Regions from separate parts of the Arthrobacter sp. P4_F11 genome, predicted to be linked through region 1. Evidence: riboswitches for the same ligand, from Rfam matches in the RefSeq annotation. Region 1 holds a riboswitch; each other region holds the start of a gene.
The links. A riboswitch is a leader RNA that binds a small molecule or an ion and turns the genes downstream of it on or off. The one in region 1 is predicted to bind thiamine pyrophosphate.
Positions count from the first base shown of each region.

Region 2: linked by a shared signal. The riboswitch ahead of thiC (phosphomethylpyrimidine synthase ThiC) and the one ahead of AC1DRO_RS18555 (ECF transporter S component) in region 1 are both predicted to bind thiamine pyrophosphate.
Region 3: linked by a shared signal. The riboswitch ahead of AC1DRO_RS10690 (bifunctional hydroxymethylpyrimidine kinase/phosphomethylpyrimidine kinase) and the one ahead of AC1DRO_RS18555 (ECF transporter S component) in region 1 are both predicted to bind thiamine pyrophosphate.
Region 4: linked by a shared signal. The riboswitch ahead of thiO (glycine oxidase ThiO) and the one ahead of AC1DRO_RS18555 (ECF transporter S component) in region 1 are both predicted to bind thiamine pyrophosphate.

Region 1 is NZ_JBFUJK010000019.1:56,506-58,697, forward strand. Features, by position in the region: gene AC1DRO_RS18545 (DUF4235 domain-containing protein) at 25-288, opposite strand; gene AC1DRO_RS18550 (heme-degrading domain-containing protein) at 328-873, opposite strand; TPP riboswitch at 1,061-1,204, shown strand; gene AC1DRO_RS18555 (ECF transporter S component) at 1,271-1,918, shown strand; gene AC1DRO_RS18560 (ABC transporter ATP-binding protein) at 1,947-2,192, shown strand, end outside.
Region 2 is NZ_JBFUJK010000011.1:142,590-144,781, forward strand. Features, by position in the region: gene thiC (phosphomethylpyrimidine synthase ThiC) at 1-989, opposite strand, end outside; TPP riboswitch at 985-1,092, opposite strand; gene AC1DRO_RS13725 (GNAT family N-acetyltransferase) at 1,167-1,667, shown strand; gene AC1DRO_RS13730 (amidohydrolase family protein) at 1,671-2,192, shown strand, end outside.
Region 3 is NZ_JBFUJK010000008.1:38,333-40,524, reverse strand. Features, by position in the region: gene AC1DRO_RS10695 (Rne/Rng family ribonuclease) at 1-1,110, shown strand, start outside; TPP riboswitch at 1,259-1,356, shown strand; gene AC1DRO_RS10690 (bifunctional hydroxymethylpyrimidine kinase/phosphomethylpyrimidine kinase) at 1,339-2,192, shown strand, end outside.
Region 4 is NZ_JBFUJK010000003.1:3,283-5,474, reverse strand. Features, by position in the region: gene AC1DRO_RS04585 (ferritin-like fold-containing protein) at 1-311, shown strand, start outside; gene thiE (thiamine phosphate synthase) at 349-1,047, opposite strand; TPP riboswitch at 1,074-1,194, shown strand; gene thiO (glycine oxidase ThiO) at 1,188-2,192, shown strand, end outside.

The DNA of each region.
Region 1 (2,192 bases):
GGCGCCGCGGCTGGTCGGGTCAGGTCAGACGACGTCCTGGGTCTTGGCGAAGCGGGTGATCGCGCGCTGGGTGCCGCGGTTGGCGAGCACCTGGATGATGGCGCTGACCGATGCGGAGATCAGGGCGAACGTCAGGGCCGAGCGCAGGGTCGTGGGAACGTCGTCCTCCTGGCCCTTGGGCGGCTTGTTGCCCGTCGACTTTTCCCACATGGTGTCCACCAGCTTGGTGCCGGCAAAGCCGGCCAGGAGGCTGACGCCGGTACCGAGCAGCTTGATGAGGATGTTCATTCTTCGGTCTCCTTGGGACGGGAACGGTTTTCCCCTAGCCTAGCGTTCCGGGGTGAGGACCATCCGCAGGGCCTCGACCACGAGTTCGTGATCCGCCTTCTGGGGCAGGCCGGAGACGGTGGCGACGGCGACGGCGCCCGTGCCGCGCACGTAGATGGGGAACGCCCCGCCGTGGGCGGCGAACTCCGACTGATCCCACCAGGCGTTGTCCTCAATCCTTCCGCCGGCGGCGCGGGCCCGGAGGCCCACCAGCAGGGACGGGACCTCGTACCGCATGGCGGTGCGCTTCTTGGCGTTGATCCAGCGCTCATTGTCCGGTGTGGCGCCGTCCAGCGCGGCGTGGAAGAGCACCTGCTCGCCTTTGGTGATGTCGACGGCGATGGGCAGCGAGCGTTGCCTGCCCAGCTCGACAAGAAGGAGCCCGAGGTCCAGGGCGTCATCCTTGCTGAACGACGCGAACTGGAGCGCCTCTATCTCGGCCAGCACGCGGCCGATGAGCACCGCCAGGGAACCCTGCGGCTGCGGCTCACTGGAGTCGGGATCGTATTCCCCGAAAGGATCTTGGGTGACCGGTGTGTGCGACAAAATATTCCAGCTTTCCGGTGGGTGACGAGGCCGCCCGCTGGCGGGTCCGGGGGTCCGGCACGACGACTCTACCAAGAGGGTTTTCCGGGCCGCCGGGACTTCCGCCGTCCGGTCCACGATTGTGACGGCACACCACTGAAAACCCGGCCGTCCGGGTGTAAACTGAGCCAGCCCACAAGGGCGAAAATAATTACGACAGGGGAGCGCCGCCGTCGGGCATCGCCGGAACAATCCGGGGAAACCTTTGGTGGGCGCTGAGAGTGCGGACAGCCGCAGACCCTCGAACCTGATCCGGTTAGTACCGGCGCAAGGGAGTCGAGTTCTCAGGGTGCGCGGAGGGCGGCGGAAGCCGAGACCGGCCGGCGCACCCTCCCCTCCTGTTCCTCAGGAGGACGACATGACAGATATTTCAGCACAGCATGGTTCCGCCAGCCGTTCATCCGCCCGGCGCAACTACAGCTGGCGTGTGGTGGACATTGTGGTGGCCGCGTTGATCGCCGTTGCCGGCGGCGTCATTTTCTGGGCCTGGTCCCAGGGCGCGAACCTGATCTCGACTCCGGTCAACGCGGTCTACCCGCCGTTGAGCGGACTCTACGCCGGCGGCTGGATGATCCCGGCGGTGCTGGGCATGCTCATCATCCGCAAGCCGGGCGCCGCGCTCTTCTGCGAAACCGTCGCGGCCACCGGCGAGCTCATCATGGGTTCGCAGTACGGCACCACGGTGCTGATCTCCGGCATCCTGCAGGGCCTCGGCGCCGAACTGGTCTTCGCGGCCTTCCTCTACAAGAAGTTCAACCTGCCCGTCTCCGTGCTGGCCGGCGCCGGGGCGGGCCTCTTCTGCGGCCTGAACGATTCATTCCTGCCGTGGGGCTGGAACATCGCCTACGAGGCCGGCGACAAGCTCGCCTACATCGTCTTCACGACGATCTCCGGCGCAGTGATTGCCGGCGGACTGGCCTGGCTCGCCACCCGCGGCCTGGCGAAGACTGGAGTGCTGGGCTCCTTTGCCTCCCGCAAGGCCGCCACGGAGCCCGTCTTTTCCTGAGCCCCGTCGCTGAATCCTGCAGAGAATCATGAGATCTTCACCGGGCGTCCGGCCGGCCGCCGTCACGGCCCGCGGCTGGGGCTGGCGGCATGCCGGACGGACCAGGCCCGCGGTCAGCGGCCTTGACCTGGACATCCGGCCGGGGGAGCGCGTGCTCCTGCTGGGGCCCTCCGGCGCCGGCAAGTCGACGCTGCTCCACGCCCTGGCCGGTGTGCTGGGCGACGGCGCGTCCGGCGACCCCGGCGACTCCGGCGACGCCGAGAACACAGACGAG
Region 2 (2,192 bases), on a different contig from region 1:
ATGGAGCCGCCGCGGGACACGATGCCGGTGACCCGGTTGGCCGTCAGCGGCACGTAGCGCAGCAGCACGCCGGCGTGGATGGTCATGTAGTCCACGCCCTGCTCGCACTGTTCGATCACGGTGTCCCGGAAGATCTCCCAGGTCAAGGCGTTGGCCTCGCCGTTGACCTTCTCCAGCGCCTGGTAGATCGGGACCGTTCCGATGGGGACGGGGGAGTTGCGGATGATCCACTCGCGCGTGGTGTGGATGTCGTCCCCGGTGGAGAGGTCCATGACGGTGTCCGCGCCCCATTGCGTGGCCCACTGGAGTTTGTCGACCTCCTCGGCGATGGAGCTGGTCACGGCGGAGTTGCCGATATTGGCGTTGATTTTCACCAGGAACGCCTTGCCGATGATCATCGGCTCGGATTCGGGGTGGTTGACGTTGTTGGGAATGATCGCGCGGCCCGCGGCCACCTCGCTGCGCACCAGCTCCACATCGCAGTTCTCCCGCAGCGCGACGAACCGCATTTCCTGGGTGATCACGCCGTCCCGGGCGTAGCGCATCTGCGTGACGGTCCTGCCCTCAACGGCGCGGCGCGGCACCGGCCGGCCGCCCCGCCACTCGGCCGACGCCGCACCGCGGCGCACCGCCGATTTGCCGTCGTCGAGCAGCTCCCGTTCGCGGCCGGCGTAGGGTTCGGTGTCCGCCCTGGCTTCAATCCAGGGCGTGCGGAACGGCTCGAGGCCGCGGACGGGATCGCTGCCCGGGCCGGCAGTGCGGTAGACCCGGAACGGCGGGTTCCGGACGCCGCCCGGGGAGGGTTCCAGGGCTATCTCGGTCACCGGCACGCGGATGCCGTGCTCCGGGTCCGTGCTGAAGGCCAGCGAGTGGGACTTCAGCGACTGTGTGGGGGCCGGAGGCTGGCTTGGGGCAGACCCGTGCTGGGCTGGCCCAGTGGGGGCTGACTCATTGTGGGCAGGGCTGTGCTGTGTCACTTGGGAGTTCACGGAAATACTCACTTCCTTCGCCGGCATTACCCGGACAGGTTCAACGGTCGCAGGCTGCGTCAGCCCGATCTCAGCCCCTGCAGGGGCACCCGTGTGGTCGTAGACGAAGCTACCACGCACCTCCGGCCGGCCGTCGAGTGTGACGCGGGCGGCGGGCCGCGGTGTTAACGTGGCACGGTGACTCTGCCCAAGGCGCTGCCCCGCATCCGGACCGCGACGCCGGAAGATCTCCCGGCGCTGCCGGCTTTCGAGGCCGCAGCAGACGCCGTCCTCATAGAGGAACTGGGGAACCGGCCGCTCCCGGCTCCGCAGTTGACGGCGCCGGTCGAGCCGCTGTTCATACTTGTCGCCGGAACTCCGCCCGTAGGCTTTGCCCGCGTTGACGAACTCGGCGGCCAGGCCCATCTGGAGCAACTCTCCGTGCAGCCGGACTTTGGCAGGCGGGGGATCGGACGGTCCCTGGTGGAGGCGGCCCTCGATGCGGCCCGGGGCCGCGGCTATTCATGGATGACGCTTTGCACCTTCGCCGGCGTCCCGTTCAATGCGCCGTTTTACGCGGGCTGCGGGTTCGAGGAAATCGCCCGGCCCGGGCAGGCGCTGGCTGCCCTGCGGATCCACGAAGCGCAGCTGGGGCTCGATGATCTGGGCCCGCGGATTGCCATGCGGATTAGGCTTTAGGCCATGACCAGCATCATCGAGTTCAGCGGGCCCATCCTCACGGCGGCGGACCAGGTCTGCTACGGGTTGTGGTCGGTGGAGGGCAGGCTGACCTTTCGCCGGCCCGCGGCCGCGCCGGAGCTCGTGCTGGACGGCTGGGTCATGCCCGGTCTCGTGGACGCACACTGCCACATCGGCCTCGGCCCGGGCGGGGACGTTACCGAGGACACCGCGGAATTCCAGGCCCTGGCGGACCGCAACGCCGGGACGCTCCTGGTCCGCGACGCCGGCGCCGTCCACAACACACGCTGGCTCCAGCAACGCGTGGACCTTCCCCGGATCATCCGCTCGGGCCGGCACCTCGCGAGGACCCGGCGCTACCTGCCGGGCCTGGCCGTCGAGGTCGAGCCGGAGGATCTCGTCGAGGCCGTGCGGAAGCAGGCCCGCGCGGGCGACGGCTGGGTCAAGCTCGTGGGGGACTGGATCGACCGCGACGCCGGCGATCTCGCCGCCAGTTTTCCCGCCCGGACGGTCAAGGACGCCGTC
Region 3 (2,192 bases), on a different contig from region 1:
GCGGCCGAAGAAGTCGTCCGGCAGCTGCGCCTGCGCGACATTGGCGGCATCATCGTGATCGACTTCATCGACATGGTGCTCGAATCCAACCGCGACCTCGTGCTGCGCCGCATGGTGGAGTGCCTGGGCCGGGACCGGACCAAGCACCAGGTGGCCGAGGTGACCTCGCTGGGCCTCGTGCAGATGACCCGCAAGCGGATGGGCACCGGGCTGCTGGAAGTCTTTGGCGAACAGTGCGAAACATGTGCGGGCCGCGGCATCGTCACCCACGACGAGCCGGTGGAGCACCGCCGCGCCAACACGGTCGCCGCGGAGCACTATGTGCCGCGCACCGAGGCGCAGCCTGCTGCCCGCCCGGAACGCAAGAGCCGTCGCCGCGGCAGGGGAGGCCAGGGCGGAGAGACCGCGCCGGCCGCACCCGCGCCCGTCCACGCCGAACCCACCGAGGCCGAACGCCACGCCAAGGCCGAGGCCACCCGTGCCGCGCTGGCCAACATCGCTGCCGCAGCGCACGCCGCGCACCTGCACGACGGGGAGGCAGCCGCAGCCAGCGAAGCCGGGGCCCGCCAGGCCGCCGTCGACGCCGTCACGCAGCTCGCAGCCGCCGACGAGGCAGCCGGCCGCCCCGCAACGGTGCTGACGTTTGGCGGCGAGCAGGTGGCCCTGCCCTTCGTCGAGCACGCGGAGGACGCGCCGTCACCGGCCCTGACCCTGGACCTGCTGACCGAAGCTTTCGCAAACCTGGGCGAAGCCGAGGCCGGCAAGCCGGACCAGGCCGCCGGCCCGGAGGCCGGTCAGGCAACGGCTGTTGCCGCACCGGAAGCCACGGCGCCCGAGGCGCCGTCGGCCGTCCGCGCTGGGGAGGCGCCGGCGTCACGCACAGCTAACACCTCAACGCTGCGCGGCCGCCGCGGGCGCCGCAACCGGAGTGCCAGCCGCGCCCAGGGCGCAGCCAACGAAACCTCCGTGGAGCACCGCGAGGCAACCCGGCCGGCTGCGGCCGGATCGGTCCACGAGGCCAAGGCTCCCGCTGCGGCCAGGCCTGCGTCCATCCCGGCCGGCAACGAGCCGATCATCCTCGGCGTCGGCGTGCCGGCGTCGGAGCTGTAGTCCACCGCGACTGACCACGTCCCCGTCCAGTCATTATTTCGACTGGTCGGGCTGCGGGTCCGGGTCAGGGCAGACGTAACATACGTCCGCCCAGGCCCGGGCCCGCTCGTGCGTTAACGGGTCCTCCGGGTGGCAGCGGCTAGGCTGGAACACTGACACGGGGTGCCGGGCATCGGGCCGGCTGAGATCCAGACCCGTTGAACCTGTCCGGTTAGCACCGGCGAAGGGATGTCTTCCTTGTCCGCGAGATCGAATCCGTCCGAGTTCCTCCCGCTCAATTTTCTGCACAGCGAGTCTCTGCCGGCCCCGCCGCGCATTCCCCGCGTGCTGGCCATCGCCGGCTCCGATCCCTCCGGCGGTGCCGGAATCCAGGCCGACCTGAAGAGCATCGCGGCGAACGGCGGCTACGGCATGGCCGCCATCACCGCCCTGACCGCGCAGAACACGCAGGGCGTGCGCGCCGTCCACGTTCCCCCGGCGGCGTTCCTCACGGCGCAGCTGGACGCCATCAGCGACGACATCGGCATCGACGCCGTCAAGATCGGCATGCTCGGTGATGCCGCCGTGATCGATGCCGTCCGCAGCTGGCTGGAAAAGGTGCGCCCCGCCGTCGTGGTCCTGGACCCGGTGATGGTCGCCACCAGCGGGGACCGGCTCCTGCAGGAATCCGCCGAGGCCGCCCTGCAGGCCCTTCTGCCGCTGGCGGACCTCATCACGCCCAACCTCGCCGAACTCGCCATCCTGCTCAAGGAGCCCGTCGCGGCCGACTGGTCCGAGGCCCTGGCGCAGGGCAAGCGGCTGGCCGCCCTCACCGGCACCACCGTCCTGGTTAAGGGCGGACACCTCCAGGGCGGCGAGCCGGGGGACGGGCATGCCCACGACCTCGACGGCCACGACGCCGACGCCGCTAACGGTGCCGGGGACGGTTGCCCAGATGCGCTGGTCAACACCGGCGGCCTGCTCGGCCAGGAAACGGTGGTGGTGCCGGGGGAGCGGATCGCGACGCGCAACAGCCACGGCACCGGCTGCTCCCTGTCCTCGGCCATGGCCACCGTGCAGGCCCGGGTGGGGGACTGGGAAGC
Region 4 (2,192 bases), on a different contig from region 1:
ACGTCGACGCCGCGACCCGTGAGTTGATCGGGCAGGTCCGCTCCACCGGTGAGTCCACGGCCGTGCTGCAGGCCCGCCTCAAGGCGGCCCTGGCCGATGACCCCCGGCTCGCGTCGCGCCTGGCGCTGTGGGCCCGGCGCCTGCTGGGGGAGGTCCTGAACCACGCCCAGCGTGTCAGCGCTGAGCACGCGTTCCTCGGCGGACTGTCGGGGCTGGACGACGCCGGCGCCCGGGCGCTGGTCAACGGCCTGGCGGCCGAACTCGCAGCGAATCACGCGCGCCGGATGACGGAGCTGGGTCTCGCCGGATAGTTTCAGTGCCGGCCGGTATTACGGGCCGGGGACCTGCTTAGGATGCGGCGGCGTCCAGCGCCGCCAGCAAGGCTCCGGCCGCGTGGGCCGGATCAGCGGCGTCGGTGATCGCCCGGACCACGACGATCCGCCGGGCACCGGCATCGACTACCTGCTCCACGTTACTGAGGTCGATCCCGCCGATCGCGAACCACGGCAGCAGGCTTTCGTTGACCTTGCCGGTTCCCTCCGTGTCCGCCCCGCCGATCGCCTGGGCGGCGTAGCGCACCAGATCGAGGCCGACGGCGGCGCGTCCGGGTTTGGTGGGCGTCGCCCACACGGGGCCAACACAGAAGTAATCGAGTCCTTTGCGGCCGGGCGCGGCAGCGATGGCGGCGTCCACCTGCTTCGGGCTGTGGGTGGACAGGCCGATCACGGCATCCTTGCCGAGAAAGCCGCGGGCGGCGTCGAGCGAAATGTCCTTCTGACCGACATGGAACACCGGAGCCCCGGACAGGGAGGCGATGTCCGCCCGGTCATTGACGGCCCACAGACGCCCGTGGCGCTGCGCTGCGGTGTGCAGGACCTCCAGCAGTTCCAGCTCCTCGGAGGCCTCGAGCGACTTGTCGCGCAACTGGATGATGTCCACGCCGCCGGCGAAGGCGGCGTTCACGAAGTCCTCGAAGTCGCCGCGGTCCCTGCGGGCGTCGGTGCAGAGATAGAGGCGGGCGGTGGTGTGGAGAGGGTCCTGGCTCATGGGACCAGCCTAGTTCCTCTAAACTGGGCGCATACCGCGGGAGCCCGCAGCAGCCATGTCGCCGCTGCCCGGCTGAGAGGGCGTCAGAGCCGACCGCTTGACCTGATCCGGCTAGTACCGGCGTAGGGAAGGAATTCTTCATGGGCACACGAGCAGGCCGTGCGGCCGGAGCCGCAAATGACGCCGCCGCCCAGGTTTGTGACACAGGGCCCGGTACCGCAGAGGGAATCATCGCGGGGGATTCGACTGCCGACGTGGCCGTGATCGGCGGCGGGGTGATCGGCCATGGCATCGCGTTCGAGGCCATCCGCTCGGGCCGATCCGTGGTCCTGATCGATGATGCTCCCGGCAGCGGAGCCAGCTGGGCCGCGGCCGGCATGCTGGCCCCCGTCAGTGAACTGCACTACCAGGAGGAGCAGCTCCTGGAACTGATGCTTGAGGCCTCCCGGTTGTGGCCAGGATTCGCTGCGGCTCTCGACGCCGGTGCCGCCGGCGCGGATTCCCCGGCGGGTACCGGCTACTTAACGACGCCGACCCTGGCGGTGGGGGCCGACGCGGCGGACCGGCGCGCGCTCGCGGACTTGAGGGAAGTCCAGCAGGCGTGCGGCCTGGCCGTGGAGCCACTGACAGTGCGCGAGGCACGCACCCGGGAGCCCCTGCTGAGTCCCGGCATCTCGTGTGCCTTCGAGATCCCGGCCGACCACCAGGTGGACCCCCGCCTGCTGATCACCCGGCTCGCGGGCGTGCTCGGTGCGGAAGGCGGCAGCTTCGTCCGGCGGCGCGCGGCAGGCCTGCTGTGGCAGGACGGACAGGTGGCGGGTGTGCGGTTGGCCGGCGGCGGTACCGTGCGGGCTGCCGAGACCGTGGTCGCCAACGGGCTCGGTGCCGCCGCGCTCGAGGAGCTTCCGGCCGGGCTGGCGCTGCCGGTGCGGCCCGTCTACGGCGACATCCTCCGGCTCCGCGTGCCCCCGCATCTGCAGCCGCTGCTCACGGCCACCGTGCGGGGCATGGTGCGCGGCGTCCCGGTGTACATCGTCCCCCGCCAGGACGGCACCGTGGTGATCGGGGCCACCCAGCGCGAGGACGGGCCGTCGGATCCTCACGCGGTTTCCGCCGGCGGCATTTACCAGCTGCTGCGGGATGCC